2 regions of the Ochrobactrum sp. P6BSIII genome follow, and region 1 is predicted to be linked to the other one. Evidence: riboswitches for the same ligand, from Rfam matches in the RefSeq annotation. Region 1 holds a riboswitch; the other holds the start of a gene.
The links. A riboswitch is a leader RNA that binds a small molecule or an ion and turns the genes downstream of it on or off. The one in region 1 is predicted to bind cobalamin.
Positions count from the first base shown of each region.

Region 1 (4,212 bases):
ACAGATTGCTCATGGTGATGCGCCCGTCGATCGGGTTGGCGCGGTTCACCGTGTCCTCGAACATGATGTAGGGATAGCCGGATTCAAACTGGATTTCCGCCAGAACCTGGAAGAACTCACGCGCATTGATCTTCCGCTTGCGGATGCGCGCATCATCGACCATTTCGCGGTATTTTTCCGTGACGGAAATCTCGGTCAGCGGCTGACCATAGACCCGCTCCACGTCATAAGGCGAGAAGAGATACATATCCTCGTTGTTGCGGGCGAGCTCGAAAGTGATATCCGGGATCACCACACCCAGCGACAAGGTTTTGATGCGGATTTTCTCGTCCGCATTCTCGCGCTTGGTGTCAAGGAAGCGCATGATATCGGGATGATGCGCATGGAGATAAACCGCACCGGCTCCCTGTCGCGCACCAAGCTGATTGGCGTAGGAGAATGAGTCTTCCAGAAGCTTCATCACCGGAATGATGCCCGATGACTGGTTCTGGATCTGCTTGATCGGCGCGCCGGATTCGCGAATATTCGTCAGGCTCAAGGCCACGCCGCCGCCGCGCTTGGAAAGCTGCAATGCGGAATTGATGGAGCGTCCGATGGACTCCATATTGTCTTCCACACGCAGCAGGAAGCAGGACACAAGCTCGCCGCGCTGCTTCTTGCCCGCATTTAGGAATGTCGGCGTTGCAGGCTGATAGCGACCGGAAATAATCTCATCGACAAGATCGCGGGCCAGTTGCTCACTGCCACGCGCCAATGCCAGCGCCACCATGCAGACACGGTCCTCATAGCGCTCCAGATAGCGCTTTCCGTCGAAGGTTTTCAGCGTGTAGCTGGTGTAATATTTGAAGGCCCCGAGAAATGTCGGGAACCGGAATTTCTTGGCATAGGCCTCATCGAAAAGGTCGCGCACGAAATTGAAGGAGTACTGATCCAGCACCGCCTGTTCGTAATAGTTCTCCGTCACCAGATAATCGAGTTTCTCCCGCAGATTATGGAAAAAGACCGTGTTCTGGTTGACGTGCTGAAGGAAATATTGCTGCGCAGCCTGCTTGTCACGATCAAGCTGGATCTTGCCTTCATCGTCATAGAGGTTGAGCATCGCGTTCAACGCATGATAGTCCAGCCCATCCGTAGATTTGACAGGCTTGGGGCTGTTCGATGCCGCTGCTTGCGGCGCGTCCTGCGCGACCGGCTCTGCCTCGCGCTCGCGGATCAGGGTTGTGTCTGCCGTGTCCAAAATCGTTCCATCCCGTTCCTGACATTGCCAATGTCTTCATCGGTTCCCAAAAGCTCGAAGCGATAGAGATAGGGAACCTGACATTTGGCAGAGATTATTTTGCCGGCTATGCCAAAAGCTTCACCGAAATTGCTGTTGCCCGCGGCAATCACGCCGCGGATCAGCGAGCGATTGCCCGCATTGTTGAGAAAGCGGATGACGGGCTTGGGCACTGCCCCTTTTGTTCCGCCGCCGCCATAGCTTGGCGTCATGAGCACGAATGGCTCGTCTATCTGCAACGGCCTCGAGTCGTCCTCATCCCTTTGCAGGATGGGTATGCGCCTTGCGCGCATTCCAAGCCGCTCGACGAAACGATGCGTGTTTTCGGAGCGACTTGAGAAATAGACAAGGAGACCCATGGCCGAGCTCATGACAGTGCCACGATCACGAAAGACCGTTGATCATGTCCGGACGAAAACCGGCCCAGTGGGTTTCACCGGCCACGACGACTGGCACCTGACGATAGCCCAGCCCCGTGACGAGATCGTAAGCGGCCATATCTGCGGAAATGTCGATGACCTGATAATCGATCCCCTGACGGTCGAGGGCACGGGTGGTTGCGGTGCACTGGACGCAAGCGGGTTTGCTATAGACGGTGACGTTCATTTCTTCCTCACTGGATTGGACGCGAGCTGTCAAAGGCACAAGCCATCGGGACAGATGCGCATGAGAGATCGTTCGCGCATGGCACATGCGCGTGAAGGCAGACAAAATCGGGGAACAGTCAGCGATGCATGAGCACCACTGGACCGCGCAAAATCACCTCTGGAAAGGTGGACCTGAACCGAAGGAACAATACAAACTGGACAATGTGTCAGACATGGACTTCACCCCGAAGCTTGTGAGCGGGCATTCGGGGCAGCAATCGGCAAGAAGCACATCTCGCCTTACTGATTGCACACCAACCGGACACCCCGCCCGTGGACGTTCATTGCTCAAGGCAGGTCTCCTGGCTCACGGGTCAGCGCTCTTGTCGGTCTTCCCAGCTTACGCCAGTGACATGATCAACAAGAACTCACCGCTTACAGTTGCGGGGGCAGCTTCGGCTTCGTCTCAACCCTCATGGCAGCGACTCACCGAATTCCCTCTTAGCTTTCGACTCATCGAATCGAAAGAACCTAGAACACTATATATAGTAGACGAAGTTAAAAGACCGTCAACGGATAGTTGGTGAAAAGCGAAAAATCGGCAATCCATTTTGTAATGGTTGTGAAGAACGTGGATAACCGGACTTCAGCGCGCCGGCTTGATCGGCTTCGGGCGAAATTCAGGTTTCAGGGCCTTGAGCGCCATACGATCCACGATTCGCGGTGCGATCAGCTTGAGCCAGCGCCCCAATCGCATTTGCCGCGTCATCAGTACCTCGCGTTTGCGCCTCTGCAAACCATCGAGCATGAGACGCACCGCTTCTTCCACAGACATCATATCGTCTTCACGCACGCCGCTGGTTCCCAGCGCTTCACCACTGGCGCCATAGCCGACCTTGCGAATATCCGTCTTCACAACGCCCGGATAAACAATCGTTACGGAAATACCACTCGGCTCCAGTTCCGAGCGAAGCGCTTCGCAAAATCCGGAAAGCGCGAATTTTGTCCCGCTATAGGCCGAGCGCCCCGGCACGCCGATCAGCCCCGCAACCGATGAAACCACCGCAATCCGTCCTTTGGTCTCGGCGAGGTGAGGAAGTGCGGCATGGATCGGCCAGATGCTGCCAAAATAGTTCAGCTCCATCAGATCGTGCATCCAGTGCAAATCTTCCGGTTTGATTTCCGCGAAATTGGCGTGGGCCGACATGCCCGCATTGACGATCAGCGTGTCGATCCGGCCAAAAGTCGACGCCGCTTTTTCAATCAAGGCAATGCAGGCATTGCGATCTGTAACATCGGTCGGCACAACCAGCACGGTGCTGCCCTCAAGCCGCAATTCTGTTGCTAGTTTTTCAAGCTTTTCGACATTACGCGCAGCCAGAACAAGGGCAGCCCCTGCGCGATCGCGATGCGCAATCTGGCGTGCGGTTTCCGCTCCGATCCCGTCGGACGCGCCCGTTATAATCGTAACATCCATGTCGGTCTCCCTGCCGATAAGATGAACGATTATGCCGTCGAAAACCGCCAGCTGGAACAAGCTATTTTGCTAAAGTCGCGGTTTTCACGAACTGTCGTCAGATTATTTGCCGTCTAACTTTCAGTTCACTTGCGCCGCGTGCAATTGCTGATAGCGACCGCCGGAACGAGCCACCAGCTCGTCATGAACACCCTGTTCGATAATCCGGCCGTCTTCCACCACCACAATCCGGTCTGCATTGACAATGGTTGCAAGCCGGTGCGCGATGACCAGCGTGGTGCGCCCCTGCGAAAGATCGGCAAGCGATTGCTGGATTGCACGTTCGGTTTCGGTATCCAGCGCCGATGTCGCCTCATCGAGGATCAGGATCGGCGGGTTTTTCAGGAAAATACGCGCAATCGCCAGACGCTGTTTCTGGCCGCCCGAAAGCTTGACGCCGCGTTCACCCACAACCGTATCCAAACCGGCAGGCAAGGCGGCAATCACATCGTCGAGACGGGCGCGCCGCGCCGCTTCGAGGATTTCCTCCTCCGAGGCCTCCAGCCTGCCATAAGCGATGTTGTCGCGGATCGTTCCGGCAAACAGGAAGACATCCTGACTGACAATACCGATATTGGACCGCAGCGACTTGAGCGTCATGTCGCGAATATCAATGCCGTCGATGCTGATCGCACCTTCGGTCACTTCATAAAAGCGCGGCAACAGAGAGCAGATCGTGGTCTTGCCAGCGCCAGACGAGCCGACGAAGGCGACCGTTTCACCAGCGCGGATCGACAGGGTCAAATGGGCAAGCAACGGCTTTTCCGAACGGTAGCCGAAGCTGACGTCATTATACTCGATATCGCCATGCAGACGCTGCACGGAAACGGCTT
Region 1 covers NZ_JACGXB010000005.1:170,862-175,073, forward strand. The annotation lists gene nrdE (class 1b ribonucleoside-diphosphate reductase subunit alpha) at 1-1,237, opposite strand, end outside; gene nrdI (class Ib ribonucleoside-diphosphate reductase assembly flavoprotein NrdI) at 1,213-1,635, opposite strand; gene nrdH (glutaredoxin-like protein NrdH) at 1,661-1,882, opposite strand; cobalamin riboswitch at 2,199-2,413, opposite strand; gene FHW00_RS08985 (SDR family oxidoreductase) at 2,510-3,340, opposite strand; gene FHW00_RS08990 (ABC transporter ATP-binding protein) at 3,461-4,212, opposite strand, start outside.

Region 2 (4,212 bases), on a different contig from region 1:
CAGCTACGCAGATCGGATGGTACGGGCAGTTATGTTTCAGGGAACGGGGTCTGATGTCGGCAAGAGCGTGCTTGTCGCGGGGCTCTGTCGCGTGGCGCGCAATCGCGGATTGAAGGTCCGTCCGTTCAAGCCTCAGAACATGTCGAACAATGCTGCGGTCAGTGATGACGGTGGGGAAATCGGTCGCGCCCAGTGGCTACAGGCGCTGGCGTCCGGCATTCCATCATCGGTGCATATGAACCCTGTTCTGCTGAAGCCCCAGACGGATATGGGCAGCCAGATCGTAGTGCAGGGCCAGGTGCGCGGCGAAGCGCGCGGACGCTATTATCAGGAACTAAAGCCGCACCTGATGGCGTCGGTGATGGAATCCTTTGCCATCGTCAGCGAAGGTGCAGACCTTGTGCTGATAGAAGGGGCCGGTTCGCCAGCGGAAATCAATCTTCGGGCCGGAGATATCGCCAATATGGGCTTCGCAACACGGGCAAATGTGCCGGTGGTGCTGGTCGGTGATATTGATCGGGGCGGGGTGATTGCCTCGCTGGTAGGGACGCACACAATCCTGCCGGAAGAAGATCGCGCCATGGTGCGCGGTTTCATCATCAACAAGTTTCGCGGTGACATTTCTCTGTTCGACGACGGGCTGGAAGCGATAGGGCGCTTCACCGGTTGGCCTTCTTTCGGTGTTGTTCCGTGGCTCAAGGCTGTTTCCAGATTGCCGGCCGAAGATTCGGTGGTTCTGGAGCGTGCCGTGCGCAGCGCCGACAAGGCGCTGAAAGTTGCGGTTCCGATGTTGCCGCGCATCGCCAATTTCGACGATCTGGACCCGCTGAAAGTCGAACCTGCTGTAGAGGTGGTCATGGTGCCGCCCGGTACGCCGCTTCCGCCCGATGCCGGGCTGGTCGTGTTGCCCGGAACGAAGTCCACCATTGCCGATCTGCTGGCGTTTCGCGAAAACGGATGGGATCGCGATCTGGCAGCGCACGTAAAGCGCGGCGGACATGTACTCGGTATCTGCGGTGGTTTTCAAATGCTGGGGCGCAGCATCCGCGATCCGCACGGGATCGAAGGACAGGTGCGCGAAGCGGAAGGGCTGGGGCTGCTGGATATCGAAACCATCATGGAGCCGGAAAAAGTCGTCCGCAATGTCGAGGCGAGTTCATTGCTCTATGATGCGCCACTCGAAGGATATGAAATTCATATCGGCCGCACGACAGGTGCGGATATGTTCAGGCCTTTTGCACGCATCGGGGATCATGATGACGGCGCGGTCTCTCCGAATGGTCGGATTATGGGGACTTATCTGCACGGCGTTTTCGGCGCGGATCGTTTCCGGCAGCAATTTCTCGCCACGCTGGGGGTCGAAGGCGGCGCGGGCAATTATCGTTTGACCGTCGAGACGGCGCTCGACGAATTGGCCGAGGGGCTGGAAGCCTGTCTCGATATCGACGCGTTGTTTTCTTTGATATGACACGGCATGCGCGCCCATCTTTTGGCCCACAACTATGCCCACAGGCCCGATTGACGGTGCTGTGGCAAAGGCCTAATGTCCGACCATGTGACAGGTTTTCGCCGGACGAATCCGGTGGGACCAAGAGGGAATGCGAAGGACGGACCCAATTCGGGCGTCTTTATCGCAGCCGACCCCGCGACTGTAGAGCGGAGAGGAATGAAGCCAGGCCGGGTAACCGGCAGCCACTGGAACTTAAAGTTCCGGGAAGGCGGTGACATTTCCGACGACCCGTGAGCCAGGAGACCTGCCTGTTGCAGAAGGGTATTATACCCGCGCCCCATGGGAGGTTTTTCCCTGCTGCCTGCACGGAGGTTGTCATGGCCGCACGTATAAATAATTCTGTTTCCACCACTGTATCTCTGCCTTTGGCTGCACGCCTTGGTACGGCTGTGGTTTCCCTGCTCCTCGGCGCCTTTCTCGTTTACGGCGTTGGCCTTGCGCATTCGGATACGCTGCACGATTCAGCGCACGATACCCGCCATTCTTACGGCTTTCCCTGCCATTGATGCATTAGCATCGACATTGCGAGCCGCGTTTACGCGCCGGTTTGCGTGGGGAATGAACGTAGACGTGTTTTTCAAGGAAGCTGACACTGCTTTGCGTCCGATGGCTGTGGCTATCGGCGATTTTTTGCAGTTGGGGGACTAAAATGTTGATCCGTTATCTTTTGGCTACGCTTGCTGCGGGCCTTCTGGCAGGGCTTCTCGTGACGCCTGCCATGTATCTCAAGACCGTTCCGCTCATCCTGCAGGCGGAAGTTTATGAAGAGGCTGGCGGCGGCCATAGCCACGATCTGGGTCATGGACCGGCGGAAGCTGCGCCGCATGCACAGGCCACTGCCGAAGCCCCCGCCCATGATCATGCGGCAGCCGCCGCACCAGCCGAAGAAGAAGCCGGGGCAGAACTGCCGTTTGGCCGTCTTGGCAATACGATCCTGGCCAACCTCGTTGCCGGTTCTGGTTTTGCCCTGCTGCTCGGTGGTATTGCGCTGCTGCTCGGTCGTCCAATCACGGTGCAGAACGGCCTTTACTGGGGCATGGCCGGTTTCTTTGCGGTGGCGTTCATGCCAGCGCTCGGCCTGTCGCCGGAACTGCCGGCCATGCCTGCGGCTGATCTTGCCCAGCGCCAGCTCTGGTGGATATCGACGGTCGTACTCAGCGGCGTGGGTCTCTATCTGATCGTGCTGCGCGGCGAAATCTGGGCAAAATTGCTCGGCCTCGTCGCCATTATTGCCCCGCATGTCTATGGCGCGCCGCATCCAGAGGATATTGCATCGCCAATTCCGTCGCTGCTCGCATCGCAATATGCGGTCGCTTCGCTGGCGACGAACCTGTTCATGTGGGCGGTGATCGGTCTGGCGCTTGGCTGGTTCATCCAGCATTACGCCGCATCGGAACTGGAAGGCTGATAGCGTGGCTCTGCCCGGAAAAATAACCTTTGTTCTTGGCGGAGCCCGTTCGGGTAAGTCGTCCTATGCCGAAAAGCTGGTTGAAGCCTCCGGGCTTCAGCCGGTTTATCTGGCGACGGGGCGCGCCTTCGACGGAGAAATGGAAAGCCGTATTGCGGTGCATCGCGACCGGCGCGGTACGCAATGGCAGACCGTAGAAGAGCCGCTCGATTTGAAGAGCGCACTTCTGCAACAGGCACAATCATCGAAATTCGTGCTGGTTGACTGCCTGACCCTTTGGGTCACCAATCTCATGATGGCCGAGCGCGATATCGCCGCGGAATCGCGCGATCTGGTCGCCGCGCTTCCGGCCCTCCGCGGGCCGGTGGTTTTTGTGTCCAACGAAGTGGGGCTCGGCATCGTGCCGGAAAACCGCATGGCGCGGGAATTTCGTGATCATGCAGGTTTTCTGCATCAAGCCATCGCTGCGGCGGCAGACGAAGTTTATTTCATGGCGGCAGGTTTGCCGCTCAAGATGAAGGGATAATTTTATGCAGGGTCAAAAGATACCGGCTACCGTGATCACCGGCTTTCTCGGATCGGGCAAGACCACGATGATCCGTAATCTGCTCGAAAATGCCAATGGCAAGCGCATTGCGCTGATCATCAATGAATTTGGTGATCTTGGTGTCGATGGCGGCATTCTGAAAGGTTGCGGCATCGAGACTTGCCGCGAGGAAGACGTGATCGAACTCAACAATGGCTGCATTTGCTGCACCGTTGCCGATGATTTCATCCCGACCATGACTAAGCTGCTCGACCGCGCGGACCGTCCGGATCACATCGTCATCGAGACGTCCGGCCTTGCATTGCCGCAGCCGCTGGTCGCCGCCTTCAACTGGCCGGAGATCAAGACGCAGGTCACGGTCGATGGCGTGGTGACGGTTATCGATGCCGCCGCTGTAGCCGAAGGCCGTTTTGCAGACGATCATGACAAGGTGGATGCGCAGCGCGCTGCCGATGAATCGCTTGATCATGAAAGCCCGCTTGAAGAACTGTTTGAAGACCAGATTCATGCAGCCGACCTGATCGTGCTCAACAAGGCCGACCTGATTGACGCGTCGAGCCTCGACAGTGTGAAGGCTGACGTTGCCGAGCGTTCCTCGCGCCGCGTCAACATGGTGCCTGCAAGTTTCGGCAAGCTTGGCGCAGATGTGCTGCTCGGCCTCGGCGTCGGTACGGAAGACGATATCGCCAACCGCAAGTCGCATCATGAAATCCATCATGCCGATGGCCACGAGCATGATCACGATGA
Region 2 covers NZ_JACGXB010000003.1:372,376-376,587, forward strand. The annotation lists gene FHW00_RS06045 (cobyric acid synthase) at 17-1,468, shown strand; cobalamin riboswitch at 1,544-1,776, shown strand; gene FHW00_RS06050 (CbtB domain-containing protein) at 1,828-2,016, shown strand; gene FHW00_RS06055 (CbtA family protein) at 2,160-2,918, shown strand; gene cobU (bifunctional adenosylcobinamide kinase/adenosylcobinamide-phosphate guanylyltransferase) at 2,923-3,444, shown strand; gene cobW (cobalamin biosynthesis protein CobW) at 3,449-4,212, shown strand, end outside.
Region 2: linked by a shared signal. The riboswitch ahead of FHW00_RS06050 (CbtB domain-containing protein) and the one ahead of nrdH (glutaredoxin-like protein NrdH) in region 1 are both predicted to bind cobalamin.